Linked DNA regions of Parafrankia discariae. The protein of the gene in region 2 interacts with the protein of the main gene of each other region in a pairwise test. Links are inferred from orthologs where the notes say so. Each region holds a gene or a part of one and is shown on either strand. Other genes may lie near its edges. The genes, in order: rplA and thrS.

The links.
Region 1: the proteins of thrS (region 2) and rplA interact in binary tests that used the Escherichia coli proteins (3 or more experiments, as listed by UniProt). The link is inferred for Parafrankia discariae from one-to-one orthologs.

What each region holds. Positions count from the first base shown.
Region 1 is NZ_KB891252.1:121,490-132,948, forward strand. The notes cover bases 585-3,452. They hold rplA (50S ribosomal protein L1), read right to left. Parts: upstream 2,442-3,452; coding sequence 1,728-2,441; downstream 585-1,727. Other genes in these bases: rplJ (50S ribosomal protein L10), read right to left, coding at 722-1,270; rplK (50S ribosomal protein L11), read right to left, coding at 2,594-3,028; nusG (transcription termination/antitermination protein NusG), read right to left, coding at 3,063-3,452. In the rest of the region: rplL (50S ribosomal protein L7/L12), read right to left, coding at 123-515; more of nusG, read right to left, coding at 3,453-3,887; preprotein translocase subunit SecE, read right to left, coding at 4,118-4,381; B056_RS0127970 (pyridoxal phosphate-dependent aminotransferase), read left to right, coding at 4,741-5,949; B056_RS0127975 (MaoC family dehydratase), read right to left, coding at 6,136-6,564; B056_RS0127980 (FAS1-like dehydratase domain-containing protein), read right to left, coding at 6,657-7,112; rpmG (50S ribosomal protein L33), read right to left, coding at 7,443-7,607; B056_RS45840 (GH25 family lysozyme), read left to right, coding at 8,295-10,247; B056_RS0128005 (DUF7144 family membrane protein), read left to right, coding at 10,421-11,206; B056_RS0128010 (gamma-glutamylcyclotransferase family protein), read right to left, coding at 11,277-11,459. UniProt on the Escherichia coli protein: One of the primary rRNA binding proteins, it binds very close to the 3'-end of the 23S rRNA. Forms part of the L1 stalk. It is often not seen in high-resolution crystal structures, but can be seen in cryo_EM and 3D reconstruction models.
Region 2 is NZ_KB891223.1:13,924-25,426, reverse strand. Bases 144-3,055 are described here. They hold thrS (threonine--tRNA ligase), read right to left. Parts: upstream 2,632-3,055; coding sequence 655-2,631; downstream 144-654. Other genes in these bases: B056_RS0119515 (TetR/AcrR family transcriptional regulator), read right to left, coding at 2,806-3,055; B056_RS0119525 (NAD+ synthase), read left to right, coding at 144-598. Also shown: more of B056_RS0119525, read left to right, coding at 1-143; more of B056_RS0119515, read right to left, coding at 3,056-3,450; panB (3-methyl-2-oxobutanoate hydroxymethyltransferase), read left to right, coding at 4,047-4,988; B056_RS0119505 (helical backbone metal receptor), read right to left, coding at 5,052-5,885; npdG (NADPH-dependent F420 reductase), read right to left, coding at 5,897-6,580; B056_RS0119495 (hypothetical protein), read left to right, coding at 7,191-7,409; B056_RS37185 (tyrosine recombinase), read right to left, coding at 7,674-8,777; B056_RS0119485 (hypothetical protein), read left to right, coding at 8,990-9,640; B056_RS0119480 (PKD domain-containing protein), read left to right, coding at 9,643-10,548; B056_RS0119475 (NUDIX domain-containing protein), read right to left, coding at 10,627-11,250; B056_RS0119470 (CTP synthase), read right to left, coding at 11,247-11,503. UniProt on the Escherichia coli protein: Catalyzes the attachment of threonine to tRNA(Thr) in a two-step reaction: L-threonine is first activated by ATP to form Thr-AMP and then transferred to the acceptor end of tRNA(Thr). The rate-limiting step is amino acid activation in the presence of tRNA.

The DNA.
Region 1 (11,459 bases), on a different replicon or contig from region 2:
TCAAGGTCATCCGCCCCCGGCCGGCGGGAGGCCGGCCGGGGAGCGGGATGTCCGCCGCGACGACAGCGCGCCGGCGCCGGGGCCACGGCGGACCGGTGCCGGCAGGCGGCACCGGTACCGAACTACTTGACGGTGACGGTGGCGCCGGCGCCCTCGAGGGCCGCCTTGGCCTTGTCCGCGGCCTCCTTGGCGACCTTCTCCAGGACGGGCTTGGGGGCGCCGTCCACGAGGTCCTTGGCCTCCTTGAGGCCCAGGCTGGTGAGCGCGCGGACCTCCTTGATGACCTGGATCTTCTTGTCACCGACGGACTCGAGGATCACGTCGAACTCGTCCTGCTCCTCGACGGCGGCGGCCTCGCCGCCCGCGCCACCGGCCACCGGGCCGGCCGCGATGGCGACCGGGGCGGCCGCGGTCACGCCGAACGTGTCCTCGAACTGCTTCACGAACTCCGAGAGCTCCAGGAGCGTCATCTCCTTGAACGCGCCGAGGAGCTCGTCGGTCGAAAGCTTCGCCATGGTGGCGGTTCCTTCCTTGTAATGCCGATCAGATGATCCGGCGCCCGGCCATGCCGGGGGGTGTCGTCAGGTGGGTGGTCGGTCGTCGCGTCCCGTGGGACGCGGCCCCGCCGGGGCACCACCCCGCGAGGGCGGCTCGGTGCGGGCCAGCCGCGGCCGCACCGGGACACCGCCCGCGGGACGGGGGTCCCGTCAGGCGTCGCTCGTCAGGCGTCCACGGAGACCGGCTCGGCGCCGGCCGTCTCCTCCCGCTGCGCGCGCAGGGCCTCGGCGAGCCGAGCCACCTGCGACAGCGGGGCGGCGAAGAGGCCAGCCGCCTTGGCCAGCGAGCCGTTCATGGCTCCGGCCAGCTTGGCGAGCAGGACCTCGCGGGACTCCAGGTCGGCGAGCTTGCGGATCTCGTCCGCATTCAACGCCTTGCCTTCGACGACCCCGCCCTTGACGACCAGGGCCGGGTTGGCGCGGGCGAAGTCCCGCAGGCCCTTGGCCGCCTCGACCGGGTCGCCGCCGACGAACGCGACGGCCGTCGGACCGACGAGCAGGTCGTCGATGCCGGACACGCCGGCCTGGGCCGCGGCGATCTTGGTAAGGGTGTTCTTGACCACCGCGTAGCGGGTGGTCTCGCCGAGGGCGCGGCGCAGCTCGGTGAGCTGACTCACCGTCAGGCCGCGATACTCGGTCAGCACCGCGGCGGTCGAACCACGGAACTCCTCGGCGATCTCCGCCACCGCGGCGGTCTTCTCCGAGTTCGCCATCGGGCTCCTTCAATGGTCGGCCGGCCATACCGAAGGACCCGGAAACGACGAACGCCCCGGCGCAGGAGGCGCGGGGCGTCAAGGGCGACGATCTTCACCCGCCGGCCGTACCCATCTGAGTGAGTTCGGAGCCGGCAGAGCGGCGATGCGTGAGCCACTTCCCGTCCGCCACCTGCGCGGGCCGCTCGGGGAAACCGAGCCTTCGGCCTCCGACGACAGATCTCCGAAAAACTCGGGACCCGACGGCCGGAGTACGACCAGCGGTCTTCGGTGTGGAACTGTTCATCATCGTAGCAGGAGCAACGCGGAACGAACGAAGGGCACCCACCGCGGACGGTGCGTGCCCTCGTCGTGCCGTTCGATTCGAACTGGTCCGGCCCGGTCGTACGATTCCGGTCGAACTCGTCCGGTCTGCCGGTCGTGCGGTCTTCCGGTCGTGCGGTCGGTGCCGTTCCGGTCAGGCCGGAACCTCCTCGAGGAGGTTCCGGGTCCGGTTCGGGTCCACGGGGATGCCGGGGCCCATCGTCGTGGCGAAAGTGATCTTCTTGAGGTACCGGCCCTTGGCCGCCGACGGCTTGACCCGGACGATCTCGTCGAGGGCGACGGTGTAGTTCTCGATGAGCTGGGTCTCGGAGAAGCTCACCTTGCCGATGACGATGTGCAGGTTGCCCTGCTTGTCGACCCGGAAGTTGATCTTACCGCCCTTGATGTCGCCGACGACCTTGGCGACGTCCAGGGTGACGGTGCCGGTCTTCGGGTTCGGCATGAGCCCACGAGGCCCGAGGATGCGGGCGATCCGGCCGACCTTGGCCATCTGGTCGGGCGTCGCGACCGTGGCGTCGAAGTCGAGGAAGCCCTCCTGGATGCGGGCCACCAGGTCGTCGCTGCCGACGACGTCCGCGCCCGCGGCGGTGGCCTCGGCGGCCTTCTCGCCGGCGGCGAACACCGCGACCCGCGGGGACTTGCCGGTGCCGTGCGGCAGGTTGACCGTGCCACGCACCATCTGGTCGGCCTTGCGCGGGTCGACGCCGAGCCGGAGGGCGACCTCGACGGTGGCGTCGTACTTCGTGGACGACGTCTCCCGGGCCAGCCGGGCCGCGTCGAGCGGGCTGTAGAGAGCGGTCGCGTCGATCTTCTCGGCCGCGGCGCGGTAGGCCTTGCTGCGCTTCATGAGTTCTCCTCGTGGTGTTGGCGGGTCCCGCTCCGCGCCGTCCGACCCGGGCTCCACCCGGGCCGTGGCAGCGACGAGCCCTCCCACATACCTGCGTTCACCCGCGTGTTCGCGCGGGACACCGCCGTCCGGACACAGTCGTCCGGACACGGTCACTCGCCGACGGTGATACCCATCGAGCGCGCGGTACCGGCGATGATCTTCTCCGCGGCCTCGATGCTGTTCGCGTTGAGGTCCGGCAGCTTCGTCTGGGCGATCTCGCGCACCTGGGCCGGGGTCAGCTTCGCGACCTTGACCCGGTGCGGCGTGCCGCTGCCCTTGTCCACGCCGGCGGCCTTGAGGATCAGCCGGGCGGCGGGCGGGGTCTTGGTGACGAAGGTGAACGACCGGTCGTCGTACACGGTGATCTCGACCGGCACGACGTTGCCGGTCTGCGACTCGGTGGCCGCGTTGTACTGCTTGCAGAACTCCATGATGTTCACGCCGTGCTGGCCCAGGGCGGGACCGACCGGCGGCGCCGGGGTCGCCTTGCCGGCGTTGATCTGGAGCTTGATCAGCGCAGTGATCTTCTTCTTCTTGGGAGGCATCTGTTCGTCTTCCTACCGGGGTTCTACGGGCGGATCAGATCTTCGCGACCTGGTTGAACTGGAGCTCGACCGGTGTCTCCCGACCGAAGATGGAGACGAGTACCTTCAGGCGCTGCGCGTCGAGGTTGATCTCGCTGATGGTGGCCGGCAGGGTGGCGAACGGGCCGTCCATGACGGTGACGGACTCCCCGACCTCGAACTCCTGGGCCTTGACCGTCTCGACCTTCTTCTCCTTCGGCGCCGCCGGCGCGAGGATGGAGACGACCTCCTCGCGGCGCAGCGGCGACGGCCGGTTCGTCAGGCCCACGAACCCGGTCACACCCGGCGTGTTGCGGACCGCCGACCACGACTGGTCGGTCAGATCCATCCGGACGTAGATGTAGCCGGGGTACTTCTTCTGCTGGACGAGCTGGCGCTTGCCGTTCTTGACGACCGGGACCTCTTCGGTCGGGACCTCGATCTGGAAGATGTAGTCCTCCATGTTGAGGCTGGAGATCCGGGTCTCGAGATTGGTCTTGACCTTGTTCTCGTAGCCCGCGTAGGAGTGCACGACGTACCACTCGCCGGGAGCGTCCTCGAGCGCCCGGAGCAGGTCGTCGCCGTCGTCCTGAGGCTCGGGCTCGGGCGTCACGACCACGGTGGCGGCCGGCACGGCGCCAGCGGCCGGCACGGCCTCGGCCGCCGCCGTGTCGGCGGTGGAGCCGCCGTCGGACCCGAGGTCGTCCTCGAGGTCGTCCTTCTCAGGTGCGGCCGCGGCGTCCGTGCTCGCGACCTCGTCGCGCTCGAACGCCGCAAGGGGGTCGAGACGGTCGAGGGCCTCTCCCTGCTCGGAGGAGGCGTGCTCGGGAGACTGGGACACGCGGTCGTTCCTTCTCTCGTGGACGGGTGGACAGTGGGTGGTTCTCTCGCCGGCGGACCTGACCCGCCGGGCGGTCGACCGGCGACCGGGTCGCCCGCCGCGACCCGTACCAACGAGACGCGCCCCGATCGCACAGAGCCGGAACGACGGCGCGGGCCGGTACCCGGGCCGGGCGCCGTGCCGCACCGACGATCGGTCGGCGCGGACCGGTGCCCGCGATGGCTCCGGTGTCAGCCGAAGACCGCGAGGACCGCCTTCGTCAGGCCGAAGTCGAGGCTGGCCACGAAGGCCGTCATCACCGTGACGAAGACGAGCACGACGATCACGTACGTGATCAGCTCGCTCCGACCCGGGTAGACGACCTTGCGAAGCTCCGCGATGACCTCGCGGACGAACTGACGAATCCTGCGGACAATCGAGAACGGCGACCGTCGACGGTCAGCCCGCGCGGACCTGCCGGCCCGCGGTGCCGCGTCACGCGTATCGGTCGCCACTCAGCTCCACCCACTCGTTCGTCGGTCCAACGCAGGGGCGACAGGACTCGAACCTGCAACCGCCGGTTTTGGAGACCGGTGCTCTACCAATTGAGCCACGCCCCTTAGACGTACCCGGACCGCCGCCTGGTTCCCACCTTGTCGCCTTCGCTCTCCGCCAGGCTTCCGATGATCTCCAGAAGATCTTTCGGGTGGGCCGTTCGGTGGAGCTTCCAGCTGCAGGCGGGGGCTGACAGGCCGAGCGGAACGAGCATACCCCTTCATCGACCGGAAGCCGTCCGCACGGTGCTCTTAGACGTCCGCAGGTCGCCCCAGGAGGGGCCGGACGGGCCGGCCCGATCCCCTACTCACGTGGCAGCATGGCTGCCATGAGCAGGATCTCCCACCGCATCGCGGGCATCGCGCCATCCGCGACCCTCGCCGTCGACGCGACCGCCAAGGCGATGCGCGCCGCGGGCCGGGACGTGATCGGCTTCGGTGCCGGCGAGCCCGACTTCCCGACTCCCGAACACATCGTCGCCGCCGCGGAGAAGGCGTGCCGCGAGCCGCGCATGCACCGCTACACCCCGGCTGCCGGCCTCCCCGAGCTGCGGGAGGCCGTCGCGGAGAAGACCAGGCGCGACTCCGGCCTGGTCGTCGAGCCAAGCCAGGTCCTCATCACCAACGGCGGCAAGCAGGCCGTCTACCAGGCGTTCGCGACACTGCTCGACCCAGGGGACGAGGTTCTCCTGCCCGCCCCCTACTGGACGACCTACCCCGAGGCGATCCGCCTCGCCGGTGGAGTGCCCGTCGACGTCGTGACCGGGCCCGAGGCCGGGTACCGCGTCACCGTCGAGCAGCTTGAGGCGGCCCGGACCCCCCGCACCAAGGTCCTGCTGTTCTGCTCCCCCTCCAACCCGACCGGCGCCGTCCACACCCCGGAGGAGGTCCGCGCGATCGGCCGCTGGGCCGCGGAGGCCGGTATCTGGGTGCTCAGCGACGAGATCTACGAGCACCTGGTCTACGGCGGCGCCCGCTTCGCCTCGATGCCCGTCGAGGCACCCGAGCTCGCCGACCGCTGGGTCGTCGTCAACGGTGTCGCCAAGACCTACGCGATGACCGGCTGGCGGGTCGGCTGGCTGATCGGCCCGCTCGACGTCGTCAAGGCGGCCACCAACCTGCAGTCGCACGCCACCTCGAACGTCTCGAACGTCGCCCAGGCCGCGGCGCTCGCCGCCGTCGCCGGCCCGCTCGACGCCGTCCACGAGATGCGGACGGCCTTCGACCGCCGCCGCAAGACCATGCACGAGATGCTCGTGCAGATCCCCGGCGTGCGCTGCCCGCTGCCGGACGGCGCCTTCTACGCCTACCCGTCGCTGGAGGGTGTGCTCGGCCGGACGCTACGTGGCCGCACGCCGGCGACCTCGGCCGAGTTGTGCCAGTTCATCCTGGAGGAGGCCGGCGTCGCGATCGTGCCCGGAGAGGCTTTCGGCACCCCGCGTTTCGCCCGGCTGTCCTACGCCCTGGGGGACACCGACCTGGTCGAGGGTGTCCGCCGACTCGGCGCCCTGCTGTCCGAGGCTGTCTGAGGCCGGCTCAGGTCAGCTGAGCGCACCGTCCGCCTCCACCACCCGCACCCTGGTCGCGACGAGGTCCGCCTGACGGACACCGGCCGACCGACGTGCATCCGGCCGTCGTAGCGACGACAGCCGGCAGCGGGCCCCGCGGATCACCTCCGCGGGGCCCGCTGCCGTGTCGGGCCGGCGCCGACGGCGTCAGGCGAGCTGGACGGTCGCCCGCGCCGCCATGAGAACCTTGGCACCCTCGTGTCGGACTGTGAGGTTGACCACGACCCGCCGGCCGTCGAGCTTCTTCTCCACAACGCCCCGGACAGAGACCTGTGCGCCCTCGCCGTCGTCCGGCACGACCACGGGTGAGGAGAACTTCACACCGAACTCGACGACGGCCGCCGGGTCGCCGACCCAGTCGGTGACCAGCCGGCCCGCCGTGGCCATCGTCAGCATGCCGTGCGCGAGCACACCGGGGAGCCCGGCCTCGGCGGCCGCCCGCTCGTTCCAGTGGATCGGGTTGAAATCGCCCGACGCGCCGGCGTAGCGCACCAGATCGGCCCGCCGGAGCGGAAAGACCCGATCACCGATCTCGGTACCGACGTCGACGGCGTCATAGGTGACGGTGGTGGGCATGCCGGCTCCAATCGAACCCCTGGCGGGACGCCGTGTCAGCGGGGCGGCGTAGTCAGCCGCGCGGGGCGGCGTGGGGTGGCGGGTCGGCGCGGTCAGCGGGGCGGCGCGGTGCCGCGGGAGACCAGGCTGCACGTTCCCTCGGCGATCAGCTCACCGCTCGTCGTGGTGAACTCGTAGGCCGTCACCAGCACCTCGTTGCGGCCGATCGAGCGGATGGACGCCAGCGTCGAGCGCACCACGAACTCGTCGCCCGCGACGACCGGGCGGTGCAGGGTGAATCGCTGGTCACCGTGAACGACGAGGGAGTAGTCCAGCCCGAGAGCGGGGTCGTCCGTCGGCAGCCCGAGGTCACCCGGGATCGCCGTGACCAGGAAGGTCGGCGGGGCGAGCAGATCGGCGTGACCGGCGGCCTCCGCCGCCTCCACGTCGTGGTAGAGCGGGTTGCCGTCGCCGATGGCGCGGGCGAACTGGCGGATGTGCTCACGTCCCACCTGGAACGGGACGTCGGAGGTGTAACTGCGTCCGACGAAGTCCTGGTTCAGTGGCACCACACGCTCCGATCTCGACGTTGCCGATCCCGAGGTCACCCGATCCCGAGAGCGCCGGAACCCGGGCTTACCGGACCGGTTCGAGACCTTATCGGGCCCGCGCCCGCGAGCACAGCCTCGCCGCGCGGACCGCGCATCACGCGGACCGCGCATCACGCGGACCGCGCCGCCGCCGGGTCGGCGTGCCACCGGCCGGCGGAACGACGAAACCGGGCGGGTCCGTGTGTCATGGACCCGCCCGGTGTAACTCACGTGTCGCTGTCACCGCCCGCGTCGGGGGCTCGCCCCGCCCGGTGGACGGCGCCTCACCAGCCGTGGTCGGCCGACGGGTCAGCGCGTCTCGCGGTGCTCGGTGTGCGAGCGGCAGTTCGGGCAGAACTTGCGCAGCTCGAGACGGTCGGGGTCGTTCCGCCGGTTCTTGCGCGTGATGTAGTTGCGGTGCTTGCACACCTGACACGCCATTGTGATTTTCGGACGAACGTCGGTGGCAGCCACGGCGAGATGCCTCTTCCTGTCTCGAATTCTCTGCAGGCCAAGGGGCCGCGACTCACCAGACCCCTGGAGGGTGACACGGTGTGCCGCGACCCGATGGTAGCGGTGGCCGGACTTGAACCGGCGACACAGCGATTATGAGCCGCTTGCTCTGCCAGACTGAGCTACACCGCCATGACGGATCACCAGTGAGCGAAGACCCGACTGACAGTATAAGCGGACAGACCACCAACTGCCGATCACGATCCTGCCCGATACCGGACCGCCTGAGCCCCTTTACGGAATCGAACCGTAGACCTTCTCCTTACCATGGAGACGCTCTGCCGACTGAGCTAAAGGGGCGTTGCTCGCGCGGGACTTACGTTACACGACTCCGGCGACTTCGTGGCGGGCACCCCCCCACACTTCCGCCCCGCGCCTCCCGGCCGGCTCACGCGCCCCCGCGCGGGGCCGGCCCGGCCGGCCGGGGACCGCGCCGACCGCCCTCGACGGCGCGCGGGTGACCAGACCCCGCGAACACGGCCAGAAGGCCGACACGGCGAACCAACGGTGACGTCGGGCCCGACACGCACCCCTCGCTGATAGCTGTAAGTAATCGCATGAGTGCCTAGCGTGTTGCTTGGCCGTGGACGCGCGCCTCACAGGTGCTACCGCAGCCGCCGCCGCGCCTCCCAGCATCGAGGGTTGCTCATGCCGCTCACGTACCGTCACTCCCGAGATCCACAGACTCCGGACGCGGCGCCCATCGTCCCGCGTGCGCCGGGGAGAAGCCAGCCGGCCACCGCGCCGCCGATCCCCCGCGCCGGGGTACCCGTCCCCGCCGGGACCTCACTGCCACCTGGAACGTCCTACGCGACGCTGCGCGCCGCGTTCCCGGACCGGCCCGGCCCGAGGCCACCGGCACCAACGAGACCACAGGATGTCGCCGCCGGGGTTGCGGGCCCGGCGGCCGGTCGGCTGACGGTCGACGAGGCGCTGGCCGTCTGGCGCCTGCGCAATGGCGGACGGTTCTCGGCGCGGGTCCTCAGCGCGGCCACGGTGGCCGTCACCGCCGTCGCGCTCTCCGCGCCGGCCGCGGGCGCGCTCTCCACCCCGCCAACCCCCGTCTCCGCACCATCCGCACCATCCGCACCAGCCACACCGGCCACACCGGCCACACCGGAGGCACAGGCTCAGGCCACACCCCAGGCTCAGCTCACCCCGTCGACGCAGGCCTCGCCCGCGACACAGATCGCACCGGCCGCGGCGGCACCCGGGGCCGCGGCATCCGCCACGCCGACACCCGCTGTGCCCACACCCACGACCGCGGCGCCCGCGCCGGCGCCACCTGGGACGACCCCACCCGCGCCACCTGGGACGGCTCCATCTGTTCCCCCCGAGGCCGCCCCACCCGAGGCCGCCCCACCCACGCAGCCTGGAACCGTCCCGCCGGCGGCGGCCGGTGTGACACCGGTGTCCGGGCCGGGGACGGCCGAGCGCGTCGTGCTCGCGGAGCCGTCCCCCGCCTGGCCCAAGGGCGTCGACATCGCCTCGTGGCAGCACCCCGGGTCGGCGCCGATCGACTGGAACGCGGTCAAGGCCGCCGGCATGAGCTTCGCGATCGTGAAGGCCACCGAAGGAACCAACTACACGAATCCCTTCTTCGTCGGCGACCGGGACGCGGCCGGCAAGGCGGGACTCGTGGTCGGCGCCTACCACTACGCCCGCCCGGCGGCCCCGCTCTCCACCGCCGTCGACCAGGCTCGGCACTTCCTGGCCGTCACCGGCCTCACCCGCGCGGCCGGTCAGCTCGCCCCGGTCCTGGACCTGGAGACCACCGGTGGCCTCGATCCGGTGGCTCTCGCGGCCTGGACCCGGGCCTTCCTGGAGGAGGTCGAGTCCCAGACCGGCCGGGCGCCCGTCCTGTACACGTACCGGTCGTTCTGGACGGACAGCATGGCCGACACGAAGGAGTTCGCCCGGTACCCGTTCTGGTTCGCCATCTACAACAGCGAGTCCGCCCCGGGCTGGCTGCCAGGCGGCTGGCCCGGCTGGGCCCTGTGGCAGTACACGTCCTCCGGCGTGGTCCCAGGCATCATCGGGAACGTCGACATGAACGTCGTGTGCTGCTCGGCGCCCGCGCTGACCGGACTCGCCGACGGGACGCTGTCCGAGATCGACAAGCGGTACGCGGCGGCCGGGCTGCTGCAGGTCGCCCTCGGGGCGCCCACCGGCCCGGAGGTCGTCGCGGGCGGCGGCGGCCGCTGGCGCCCGTTCACGAACGGGCTCATCTACTGGTCCGTCGCGACCGGACCGCGGGTGCTGCACGGCGACATCGCGACGAAGTACCTGGGCCTCGGCGGGACCAACAGCTTCCTCGGACGTCCGCTCGGCGACGTCGAGTGGGCCACCGCGCCCGGTGCCCACCAGGCGATCTTCCAGGGTGGCTGGATCTACTGGCACCCGGCGACCGGCGCGCACGAGGTGCACGGCCTGATCCTGCGTCGCTATCTGGAACTGGGCGGCTCGACGTCCAGCCTGGGTCTTCCGATCACGGACGAGTACTCCGTACCGGGCGGGCGCGAGAGCGCCTTCCAGTTCGGCAGGCTGCGCTGGACAGCCGCCACGAACGCGGTGACCCTGCTGCCCGCGACGGCGTCCTGACGGCGCCCTGACGCCGTCCGTCCCCCCACCCGCGCCGGCGCCGGCGCCCGGCCGCACCCATCCGAAACGAACGCGAGGAGTGACGAAGACCTACGCGGGGTATCTGACGCCGAGTGCGACGGACTGTGTCCACTTGGCCACACGCTGCGCCGTCGTACAGCCGGGAGGACCAGATGGCAGATCTGCGGCAGGTACGCAACACGGATGGCTGGCTGATCTTCGCGGCCGTCATCATGTTCGTCGTCGGATTCCACAACCTCATCTACGGCATCGCGTCGCTTCGCGACTACATCGTGATCGTGGACAACCTCTACTCCACCTCGACAGGTACCGGGGTGATCTACGCCAACACCACCTTCTGGGGCTGGCTGTGGATCGTCGTCGGCATCATCCAGATGGGGATCGCGTTCGGTATCGCGGCCGGCAACGAGCTCGCCCGCTGGGTCGGCATCGTCATCGCCGCGCTCAACGCGATCGGCCAGCTCGCGTTCATGGCCGCCTTCCCCGTCTGGTCAGTGATCATCATCGCCATCGACATCCTCGTCATCTACGCGCTGGCCACGTACCAGACCCGCGGTCGCGGCGGCGCCGTCGAGCCCTACCCGAGTGACCGTGGGATGGCCCGCGGCGCGGGCACGACGGCTCGCAGCGGCGCGCGGGCCACGGTGGGCGCCGGGCCGGGCTCGGCCGGTGGCTACGAGACCGGCGGCTACGGGCGCGGCCAGGGCGGAGCCGGCACCGGCACCGGCACGGCCCAGGGCGATCAGGGTTACACCTCACAGCCGCGCTACGCCCAGCCGGGTCAGACCGGCCAGACCGGCCGCGGCGAGGGCTACCCGTCGGGCCACAACGACCCCGGTCACCGGTCGGGCGGACCGGGCCTGGAGCCGGGCGACCCCGGCTACCGGGACCCGGGCCGGAAGGACGGCCTCGGGGGTGCCTCGCCCGACGTCCGGTGACGGTGTGACCGCCGGGGCCGCCGCGGACCTGTCACCGCGGCGGCCCCGGCACGACCCACGCGCCCGCCTGTCACCGCGGCGGGTCTGGCGGGGCCGCCACGACCCGCGCACGCCACAGCCGGCAGCGGCGGACGAAGCCGGCCAGGTGCTCGGCCGCGAAGCGGTCCGGATCCCAGTCGGACGTCCGCACGTCGGTCACGTCGCGCCAGAGATAGGCGACCGCCGAGCCGCCCCCGACCAGCGCGAGCTCGCG
Region 2 (11,503 bases):
CTTCCACTCCGCGCTCGCCGCCGCGGGGGGCCTGCACGGGCTGGCCGCGGAGAACCTGCAGGCGCGGGTCCGCGGGACGCTGCTGATGGCGCTGTCGAACGAGCACGGCCACCTGATTCTGACAACCGGGAACAAGAGCGAGCTGGCCACCGGGTTCTCCACCCTCTACGGCGACAGCGCCGGCGGGTTCGCCCCGATCAAGGACGTCTCGAAGACCAACGTGTGGGCGCTGGCCCGCTGGCGCAACGCGCGGGCGGTCGCCCGCGGCGAGGTCCCGCCCATCCCGGAGGAGATCATCGTCAAGCCGCCGTCGGCGGAGCTCGCCCCCGGCCAGCTCGACTCCGACCGCCTGCCGGACTACTCGGTCCTCGACGCCGTCCTCGACGACTACGTCAGCCACGACCTCGGCCGGGCCGAGCTGACCGCGGCGGGCCACGACCCGGCGACGGTCGACCGGGTGATCCGGCTGGTCGACCTCGCCGAGTACAAGCGCCGGCAGAACCCGCCCGGGCCGAAGGTGACGTCCAAGGCGTTCGGCCGCGACCGCCGGCTGCCGATCACCTCGCGGTGGCGCGAGCGCGACCACCCGGCGGGCTGACGGCCCCCGACGGGCCGATCCGCCGGGGGCGCGGGCTCAGATCTGGATGTCCGGTCTCAGACCTGGATGCGGCGCTCGACGGCGTCGAGGATCTCCGCGACGGCCTCGTCCACCGGCACGCCGTTGCGCTGCGTGCCGTCCCGGAAACGGAAGGACACCGCGCCCTTGGCGACGTCCTCGTCGCCGGCGAGCAGCATGAAGGGCACCTTCTGCTTCTGCGCGGTGCGGATCTTCTTCTGCATCCGGTCGTCGGACGAGTCGACCTCGACGCGGATGCCCCGCTGCCGCAGCTTCGCCGCGACGTCGGTCAGGTACGGCACGTGCTCGTCGGTGATCGGGATGCCCACCACCTGCACGGGCGCCAGCCACGGCGGCAGCGCGCCGGCGTAGTGCTCCAGCAGGATCGCGAAGAACCGCTCGATCGTCCCGAACAGCGCCCGGTGGATCATGAACGGGCGCTGGCGGGTGCCGTCCGCCGCCTGGTAGGTCATGTCGAAGCGCTGCGGGAGCTGGAAGTCGACCTGGATGGTGGACAGCTGCCAGGTGCGCCCGATCGCGTCCCGGGCCTGCACGGAGATCTTCGGCCCGTAGAACGCGCCGCCGCCCTCGTCCATGACGAGTTCGAGGTCCTGCTTGGAGGCGGCCTCGCGCAGCAGCTCGGTCGCCTCCTCCCACTCCTCGTCGCTGCCGATCGCCTTGCCCGGCGGACGGGTCGACAGCTCGAGGTAGAAGTCCTCCAGGCCGTAGTCGCGCAGCAGGCCGAGCACGAACTTCAGGACGGTGTCGAGCTCGGTGGGCAGCTGCTCGCGGGCGCAGAACAGGTGCGCGTCGTCCTGGGTGAGGCCGCGGACCCGGGTCAGGCCGTGCACGACCCCGGACTTCTCGTACCGGTAGACGGTGCCGAACTCGAACAGCCGCAGCGGCAGCTCCCGGTACGACCGGCCGCGCGACCGGAAGATCAGGATGTGCATCGGGCAGTTCATCGGCTTGAGGTAGTAGTCGGTGCCGCCGTCGAGCTGCATGGGCGGGTACATGCCGTCGGCGAACCAGTCGAGGTGCCCGGAGATCTCGTAGAGGTCGGACTTGGTGATGTGCGGGGTGTTGACGAACTCGTACCCGGCCTCGATGTGCCGGCGCCGCGAGTAGTCCTCCATCACGGTGCGGATCGCGCCGCCCTTGGGGTGGAACACGGCCAGGCCGGGCCCGATCTCGGTCGGGAAGGAGAACAGGTCGAGCTCGGCGCCCAGCCGGCGGTGGTCGCGCTTCTCCGCCTCGGCGAGCCGGTGCTGGTAGGCCTTGAGCGCGTCGCGGGACTCCCAGGCGGTGCCGTAGATGCGCTGCAGCTGCGGGTTGCGCTCGCTGCCCCGCCAGTACGCCGCCGCCGAGCGCTGCACGGCGAACGCGGGGATGTGCCGGGTGGTGGGCACGTGCGGCCCGCGGCACAGGTCCTTCCAGCACAGCTCGCCGGACTTCGGGTCCAGGTTGTCGTAGATGGTGAGCTCGCCCTCGCCCACCTCGACCCCGGCCTCGGCGTCGTCGCCCGTGTTGGACTTCAGCCCGATCAGTTCGATCTTGTACGGCTCGTCGGCGAGCTCGGCGCGCGCCTCGTCCTCGGAGACGACCCGGCGGGCGAAACGCTGGCCGGCCTTGATGATCTCCTGGGCGCGCTTCTCGACGGCCTTGAGGTCCTCCGGGGTGAACGGGCGCTCGACGTCGAAGTCGTAGTAGAAGCCGTCCTGGATCGGCGGGCCGATGCCGAGCCGGGCCTTGGGGAACAGGTCCTGCACGGCCTGCGCGACCACGTGGGCGCAGGAGTGGCGGACGATGGCCCGCCCGTCCGGCGAGTCGACGGTGATCGGCTCGACGACGTCACCAGCGGCGAGCGGATGGGCCAGGTCACGCTGAAGACCACCGACGCGGGCCGCGATCACCGACCGCTCCCCGTCGAAGAGCTCGGCGGCCGTAGTCCCCGTCCGCACCACCCGCTCCTCGGCCTGCTGACCTCGCTGGACGGTTACGCGGACGTCGGACACCGGTTTCTCCTGCTGCGTTGAACGGACAATCAGGGCGTGCCTGCGACCACCCTGATCACGGATCGGGTTGCCAGCTCAGGCCGTCCCGACCGCAGATGCTACTCGTGCGCTCCGGGCATCCCAACGGGATTACACGCACGGTGACACACCGGCCCCGCCGGGTGGGCGGACCGGTCAGCGGGGGCGGATGCCACCCAGGACGGTGTCCACGATCTGGCCGATCCGGGTGCCGCTGACCTCGTGGCTCCCGCTGGTGTACTGGCGGTAGGAGACCGGGCCGACGAGCATGTCCGTCACCAGGTCGATGTCGAGGTCGGCCAGCAGCTCACCGGCCGCCACCCCGCGCCGCAGCACGCTCGCCACCCGCTCCCGCGACGGCACGATCACCTGCTGGCGGTAGGTGTCGAACAGCTCCGGGTGGGTCTCCTTCTCGGCCAGCAGCCGCGGCATGATCCGCCCCGACAGCGTCTGGATGCTGTGCCGGCGCACCGAGTTCAGCGCGGCGACGAGGTCGTCGCGCAGCGAGCCGGTGTCGTGCGGCTCGTAGGTCTCCGCCAGCGTCGCCAGCGCATCGGCCACCAGGGCGCCCTTGCTCGGCCAGCGCCGGTAGACGGTGCCCTTGCCCACCCCGGCCGCGGCCGCGACCGCCTCCATCGACAGCCCGCCGAACCCGTTGCTGGCCAGCTCGGTCAGCGTCGCCTGGATGATCGCGGTGTCACAGCGGGTGTCCCGTGGCCGGCCCGGCGGGCGCACCACTCCCGAGGGCGCGGGGGCCGCCCGGCCCCCGGGCGCCGACCCGCGCACATGTGTGACGGCCATCAGACCGCCCGGCCCGACGGTGGCGGCCCAGACCGGTCGCCGTGCTGGTCCATCCGCATGCCCTACGCCACCCGCGCCTTCGTCACGCCGTCCACCGACCGGGGACCGTCACGGCCGTGCCCGCCCGCCGGGTACCCCCGGCCGCCCCGGCGCCCGGCCGCCCGGGGCGGCTGACGGCCCCGGGCATGGCGCCCCGGGCTCCCGGTGACTCCGAGCACCCCGGTGACTCCGGGCACACTGTGCCGGCACGTTTCCCCGCCCGCGGCTCACAAGATCGGACAGTACGTCCGCGCGCCGCCCAGACGCATCCGTTTGCGGTTGCAGCGCGCCTGTGCATGATGCGCCACCGCAGGCCAACACACCAGCTCCGCAACACCACCCGAACAACGAAAACCCGCTGGACGCACCCGGCGAGACCGCATGGCGGGCCCGCGGGCGGCCACCCGCGGGCCACAGCCCGGCGCCGTCCCGTGGCCCGCGCTGTCACCCTCGGGCCGGTTCCCCACCGATCCGGCTCCGCGCGGAGCCGGATCGGTGGCAGCATGGGGGCACGCCGGGACGCGATCCCGCGCCCGGACGGATCACCGGGAGATCGCATGACTTCATCGATCGGCATGCCCCGCTCATCCAGCGGCCCCGCCGTGCCCGGAACGGAGCAGGCGGCGACGCTCTACGGCGCGCCGACCACGCCCCACGCCGGCGGCCAGGCGCCCGCCACACCGACCACGATCCGGCCCGCCAGCCACAGCCGGACCACGGTCCGCGACATCCGCGCGGCCAAGGACCGGGGCCAGCGGTGGGCCATGCTCACCGCCTACGACGTCATCACCGCGGGCATCTTCGACGAGGCCGGCATCCCGGTCCTCCTCGTCGGGGACAGCGCCGCCAACACCGTCTACGGCTACGAGACCACCGTCCCGATCACCGTGGACGAGCTGATCCCGCTGGTCCGCGCGGTGGTGCGCGGCGCACCGCACGCGATGGTCGTCGCCGACCTGCCATTCGGCTCCTACCAGGCGAGCCCCGAGCAGGCACTGACGACCGCGACCCGTTTCCTCAAGGAGGGCGGGGCGCACGCGGTCAAGCTCGAGGGCGGCGCCCGGGTGCTGCCCCAGGTCGAGGCGCTGGTGGCCGCCGGCATCCCGGTGATGGGCCACCTCGGCCTGACCCCGCAGAGCGTGCACGCCTTCGGCGGCTACCGGGTGCAGGGCCGCGACGGCGCCGGTGAGGTGCTGCTCGCCGACGCGCTGGGCCTGCAGGAGGCGGGCGCGTTCGCCGTCGTGCTGGAGGTCGTCCCGGCCGACCTGGCCGCCCGGGTGACCAAGGAGCTACTGATCTCCACCGTGGGGATCGGCGCCGGCGCCGACTGCGACGCGCAGGTCCTCGTCTGGCAGGACATGGCCGGCCTGACCGGTGGCCAGCCGCCCCGCTTCGTCAAGCGGTTCGCCGACCTGCGCACAGCGCTCACCGAGGCCGCGGCCGCGTTCCGTGACGAGGTCTCCGGCGGGCTCTACCCGACCGTCGAGCACAGCTACTGACCCGCCGCCGGGCGGCGGGTTCCCACCCGGGAAGCCGCCGCCGGGCCCCTGCCACCGGGCCTCCTAGCGCCGGGGGGCCGCGGCGAGCGCGGCGGACAGCTCCGCACGCGCCTCGACCAGCGACGGCCCGTACCAGGTGAGCAACCGGCCGGAGACGCACACCGCGGGCGCGGCGAACGCCTCCGGCCCGTCCGACGGGCTGAACGCGTACGGCTCGTCGGGCAGCACCACGAGATCATGGGCGGGCAGCCGGTCGAGCTCCACCCGCGGGTAACGCTCGTCCGCCCCGGCGAGGACGTTGTCGACCCCGAGCCGGGCCAGCAGGTCACCGGCGAACGTGTCGCGGCCGAGCGCCATCCACGGCCGGCGCCAGATCGGGACGACGGCGCGCCGGCGTGGCCCGTCGACCGGTGTCGCCCAGACCCGCTCCGCCGTCTCCAGCCAGCCGGGACGGGGCAGCCGGCAGGCCAGGCGCAGCAGGCGGTCGAGGCTGCGCAGGGCCGCGGGGACCGTGGTCGGCGCCGTCACCCAGACGGCGAGACCGGCCGCCCGCAGCGCGTCCAGGTCCGGCTGGCGGTTCTCCTCGGCGTTGGCGCAGACGACGTCCGGCGCCAGCGCGACGATCGCCGCGACGTCCGGGTTCTTCGTGCCGCGCACCCTGGTCACCGCCAGGTCCGCCGGCCGGGAGCACCAGTCGGTGGCGCCCACCAGCAGGCCGGGTGCCGTCGCCGCGACGGACTCGGTCAGGCTCGGCACCAGGGAGACCACGCGCCGTACCACGGCCGGGACCGCCACCGGCAGGCCCAGGTCGTCGACCGGCTCGTCACCGGCCGACCCGCCGAAGGCCGGCTCACCGAAGGCCGGCCCGGCGCCGGCCGGTTCCTGCTCGGCCGGCATGCCGCGCCCGCTCAGACGTCGGTGACGCGCAGGCCGGCGTGCGCCTTGTAACGGCGGTTGACCGAGATGAGGTTGGCGGTGAGCGCCTCGACCTGGCCGGCGTTGCGCAGCTTGCCGGCGTAGATGCCGCGCATCCCGGTGATCCGGTTCGCCAGCGCGATCACCGTGTCGGTCGCGGCGCGGTCGTCGCCGACGACCAGGATGTCGGTGTCGATCGACTCGACGGACTCGTCCATGAGCAGGACGGCCGACACGTGGTGGAAGGCGCCGACGACGGTGCTGTCCGCCAGCACGGCGGCGGCCTGCTGCGCGGCGCTGCCCTCGGCGACCGGGAGCGCGAACGCGCCGCCCTTGTCGAAGCCCATCGGGTTCACGCAGTCGATCACGACCTTGCCGGCCAGCTGCTTGCGCAGGTCGGCCAGCAGCTCACCGTGCCCCTCCCAGGGGACGGCGACGATCACGACGTCGGCCCGCTCGGCGACGTCGGCGTTGTCGCCGCCGGCGATGTTCCGCCCGGGGGCGGCCAGCTTCGCGGCCGCCTCCCGGCCGCGCTCGGCCGAGCGCGACCCGACGAGGATCTGGTGACCCGCCATCGCGAGGCGGACGGCGAGGCCCCCGCCCTGCGGCCCGGAACCACCGAGGATACCGATCACGAGCGAGGAGACGTCCGGAAGAGGCGTCGATGCTGAGCTCACCGGGCCATCCTGCCCGAAACCGGCTCCGCGTGCCGACCACCGTCACACCCTGTGACTCCGCTCCCAGTTCAGGATTCCCGACCCGCCGGGCTCCGGCCCGCGGTGGGCTGCCAGGAGCGGCGACGGGCGGCCCGGGGAGCACGCTGAACCGGCATGAGGGGTTTCCCACCCGAGGGTCACCGGTGACTTCGACCGTCAGATACCACGAAGGACCCACGTCGCGCACAGGGGCACACAACGGCCAGCGGGAGGACATTTACCCCCACCCCCTCGCGGGTCCACCCACCCGATAGGGGACTATGAAGAAACAACGGGGTAGCTACGATCGCGATCATTGATATGGGCCGGAATGATCCCCGGCTCGGGCGGGCGGCACCGACGCCACCGGCGGAGCATCGCGACCGGCGAAGGAGCAGCACGGGTGGCGGATCTTCACCGAACTCTGACCACGACGCGGAGCACCGACGACCTGACGCAACGTGAGGATCCGTACGCTTCGGGGAGCCCCGGACGTGCGTACGTCCAAGATGGGCCGTACCGTTCCCAATCACACGCACCAAACAGATCTTCGGCAGGCAGATCTTACGAGTCAGGCGAGAGAGGTCGAGCAATGGCGGACGTGTCGGTTCGCTTCGCGATGACGAACGACAGCGAAGTGGTGCTGAACCTGTCGCTGCCGCAGGCACTGCGCCTGATGGAAGCGATCGCGCGCAAGGTGGGCGAGACCCTCGCCGAGCGCAGCAACCAGTCGGTGGGCGGGGTGGGCGGCGTCCCCTCGCCCGCGCCCTCCAACGGAATGCCGAGCCTGGGGCCGTACACCCCGTCCTGAAACGGTTCACACCGTCCCGCACCTGGGCCGTTCTGAACGAGGAACAAGGACGGCCTGGCGACAGGCCGGTCCGGACGTAGGCAGCCCGGCCGACCTCACCGGTCGCCCGGGGTTGTCGTCCCACGCGTCGGTCACCCACGGGCGGCCGACCGTTCGGGGGACCGCACCTGTCAGAGCGCTGTGCCGCTCAGGACGTGCCATGCCCCTCGGATACCCGGTGCCTCTCAGATCTGCGGTGCCCGGCGACACGGGCCGGTCACGGGGTCACGGGGTGCCGGCGGCGGGACGCGGCATGACAGCCTGGTCCGCACCGGGGGAACGTCGCAGCGCCCGCGGGTGCGACGACGCGTACACCTCACGCAGATGGTCCATCGTGACCAGCGTGTAGATCTGGGTCGTGCTGACCGAGGCATGCCCCAGCAGCTCCTGCACCACCCGGACGTCGGCGCCGCCGTCGAGCAGGTGGGTCGCGAACGAGTGCCGCAGCACGTGCGGCGAGGCCCCTGGGACACCGGCCGCGTTCGCCGCCACACGCAGCGCCGACCACGCGCTCTGCCGGGACAGCCGGTTCCCCCGCCGCGAGACGAAGAGCGCCGCCCCCGAGCACCCGGCGACCAGGTACGGCCGTCCGCGCCGAAGGTAGCGTTCCAGCGCGGTCACCGCGTACCGGCCGAGCGGGACGATCCTGTCCCGCCCGCCCTTGCCCCGCAGCCGCACCGCGGACTGGTCCAGGTCGAGATCGTCCAGATCCAGGCCGACCGCCTCGGAGATCCGCGCGCCCGTCCCGTAGAGCAGTTCGAGCAGGGCCGCGGAGCGCAGCCGCCGCGCCAGCTCCGCCGGGTCACCGCCGGCGAGCTCCGCGCGGTCCGGGCCGGCCCCGGAGACCTCCGGATGATCAGGGCCGCCGGCCACGGCGGCGGCGATGACCGCGCTCACCTGGTCGACGGTGAGTGCCCGCGGTAGCCGCCTGGGCGGCACCGGCGGCCGGACCGGGCGGGCCACGTCCTCGCTGACGTCGCCCTCCTGCGCGGCGAACCGGTGCAGCGACCGGACCGCGACCAGCATCCGGGCCACCGACGCCGGGGCGAGCGGTGGATGGGTCTCGTCGCCCTCCCGCAGGGCGGCGGCGAACTGCGCGATCTGGGCCTCCCCGACCGCCGCCAGCGAGGTGATCCCGCCGGCCGCCAGATGCTCGCGGTAACGGCGCAGGTCACGCCGGTAGGCCAGCACCGAGTTGCGGGCCAGCCCGCGCTCGCCGTCGACGTGGTCCAGGTAACGCTCGATGACCTGGACCGGGCCGGCCGGGCCCGCTGAGTCACCGGGCGGCCCACCGTGGCGGGCGTCGCCGCCTTCCACCGTGGTCATCATCGAACTGATATTAGGACGTGACCGCGACGGTTCGCCGTTGCCGGTCCCACGGCGCCGTCGAGCGTCTATCGTGACGGCTTGTGCGGACGGGCATTGTATTGTCACGTTTCGCCGCACGTCGGGGGTCCGCCATCATCACCACCTCGAGCGCAAGCCCGGCCCGCGCCGGCCCGGCCGGCGGGCGATCGGTCCGCGGAGTACCGGTCCGCGGAGTGTCTGCCCGCACGGTCTCGGTCTGCGCGGTCTCGCTGCTGGCGGGGTCGGTCCTCGCCGGCTGCGGCGGCTCGGGCCCCGCGGGTGGGGCGCCTCCGCCGGCGCGACCCGGCTCCGCCACGGCCGGCGGCCCGGCGAGCCCCGGTCACGCCGGCGGCACAGGCCCCGTCGTGCCCCCCGGAACCGCGACCCCGGCCGCCACCACCGGCGGGTCCACCACCGGCGGGCCGGCCGGGGCGGGCGCCGACCCGGCCGACGACTCCCCCGCCGGCGCCGGCCGGGTCGTCGAGGCCTACTACCGCGAGATCAACGCCGCCGCCCGGGGCGGCCGGGTCGCCGACGTCTCGGCGACCGCGCTGCCGGGCTGCCAGACCTGCGCCCTGGACGTCGGCATGACCCGGCACCTGGACCAGCTCGGGCTGCGCGCCGCCGAGGAGCCCTACGAGATCACCGGGCTGGCCGCCGGCGAGCGGACCGGCACCGTCGTCGACGTCCGCTTCACCGCCACGACCCGCCAGGTCCGCCTGCTCGACCCGGCGGGCCGCGACGCCGGCACCGAACCGGCCGTGCCGACCCGCACCGCGACGGCCCGCCTCGCGCTGACCGGCCCCGGCTGGCGCGTCCAGACCATCACCTACGCCGCGGGGTAGCCGTGAGCCAGCACCGCAACGGACGTCCGGCCGCCCTCGCCGCGCTGGTCGCGGCCGCGCTACTCGTCCTCGGCGGGATCGGTCCGGGCCCGCTGGCCGGGCCGGGATCCGCCGCCCGGGCCGCACCCGCGCCCGACGGTCCGCGGCCGGGCGCGCAGGTCCCGTGCACCGGGGCACGGTGGGGCAGCTGCGACACCCGGGCCACGGACAACGGCTACCAGTACCGCTACCGCGGCGGGTACCTCGAACGGGTGCCGCTCGGCGGCGCCACCGGTGGCGGTGGCGGTGGCGGCTGCGGCGACGACTGCCCGCCCGACCCGGACGCGCTGTGCGCGCTGCTGACCGGTGTCGGCCCCGCCCCGGAGATGACGGCGGCCGAACGCGCCGAGTACGACGCGCTCGTCGCGAACTGCGGCCCGGTGCTCTACGACCCCGACGGCATCGCCGTCGCCGACATCGCCACGCAGCTCGCCGACTACCTGCGCGAGGAGCTGCTGCCCACCCCGGACGTCGTGATCCAGCCGGTCGGCAACAGCTTCGCGAACCTGCCGACGATCATGCACACGGCGGTGCCCGACGCCTTCACCTTCGACGTCGCCGAACCCGTCCTGGCCACGATCAGCGCGAACCCGCACTACGCCTGGGACTTCGGCGACGGCGGGACCGGCCCGGACGCACCCGGCCGCCCCTACGACCCGGCGATCTCCCCCCGTGACCACCCGGACGCCTACGTCGCCCACCCCTACCAGCGTCCGGGCACCTACCAGGTGACCCTCACCGTGACCTGGGACGGCTTCTTCACCGTCCCCGGGGTGGCGCAGGCGTTCCCCCTGCCGGACGTCGTCCTCGCCGCCGCCGAGCCGATCACCATCGAGGAGGCCGGCGGGGTACTCGTCGCCAACGACTGACCGCCACGCCGGCCGGGCCCCGTCCACCGGCACCGGTGGACGGGTGACGGCCGGCAGGCGACGGGAGACAGGCGACGGTCAGCCGCTCGCGCCGGGGCGGGCCGACCACTGCGAGCCGAGCGGACGCAGCCGCTCATAGCCGTCCACCCGGGCCCGGTAGGTGGCCAGCAGGCCGATCACCGCCATCCCGTTGGTGATCTCGCCGCGCATCACCTGATCCACCGCCTCCGACAGGTCGATGCGGGTGATGTCCATCTCGGCCTCCTCGTGGACGCCGACATGCCGCTCGGCCGCCGGGATCTCCACCAGGTCCCGGGCCAGGAACAGCCGGAACGCCTCGTCGGTCATCCCCGGCGACGCGTAGACGTCGACGAGCAGGTCGAGACGGCCCGGCCGCAGGCCCGCCTCCTCGGCCAGCTCCCGGGCGGCCGCGACCGAGGCCGGCTCGCCGGGAACGTCGAGGATGCCCGCGGGCAGCTCCCACAGCGGCCCGCCGACCGGGTGCCGGTACTGGCGGACCATCACCACCCGCTCCTGGTCGTCCAGGGCGACGACACCGACCGCGCCCGGGTGCACGACCACGTCCCGCTGGGACGTGTCGCCGTCGGGCATCCGCACCATGTCCCGGCGCACGGCGATGACCCGCCCGCGGTAGGGGACGGAGCTGTCCGCCACCTCGTAGGAGTGCACGGCGCCGCTCATGGGGAAACCAGCTCTCCGCCGCTCACACCGGCCGCGGCGGCCGGCCCCGTGGACCCACCGGCCGACGCGCCCGGCTCGGCGCGGCCCCGCCGACCCCGCCCACCGGCCGGCCGGGCACCGTTGCCGTCCGTGGCACCGTTGCCTTCCGTGACGGTGCCGCCCCCGTGGCCGCCGTCGGTGCCGCCCCCGTCCGGGAGCTCGACGGGCAGCCGGCCCCGACGCCGGTCGGCGTGGACCACGGCGGCGGCGGCAA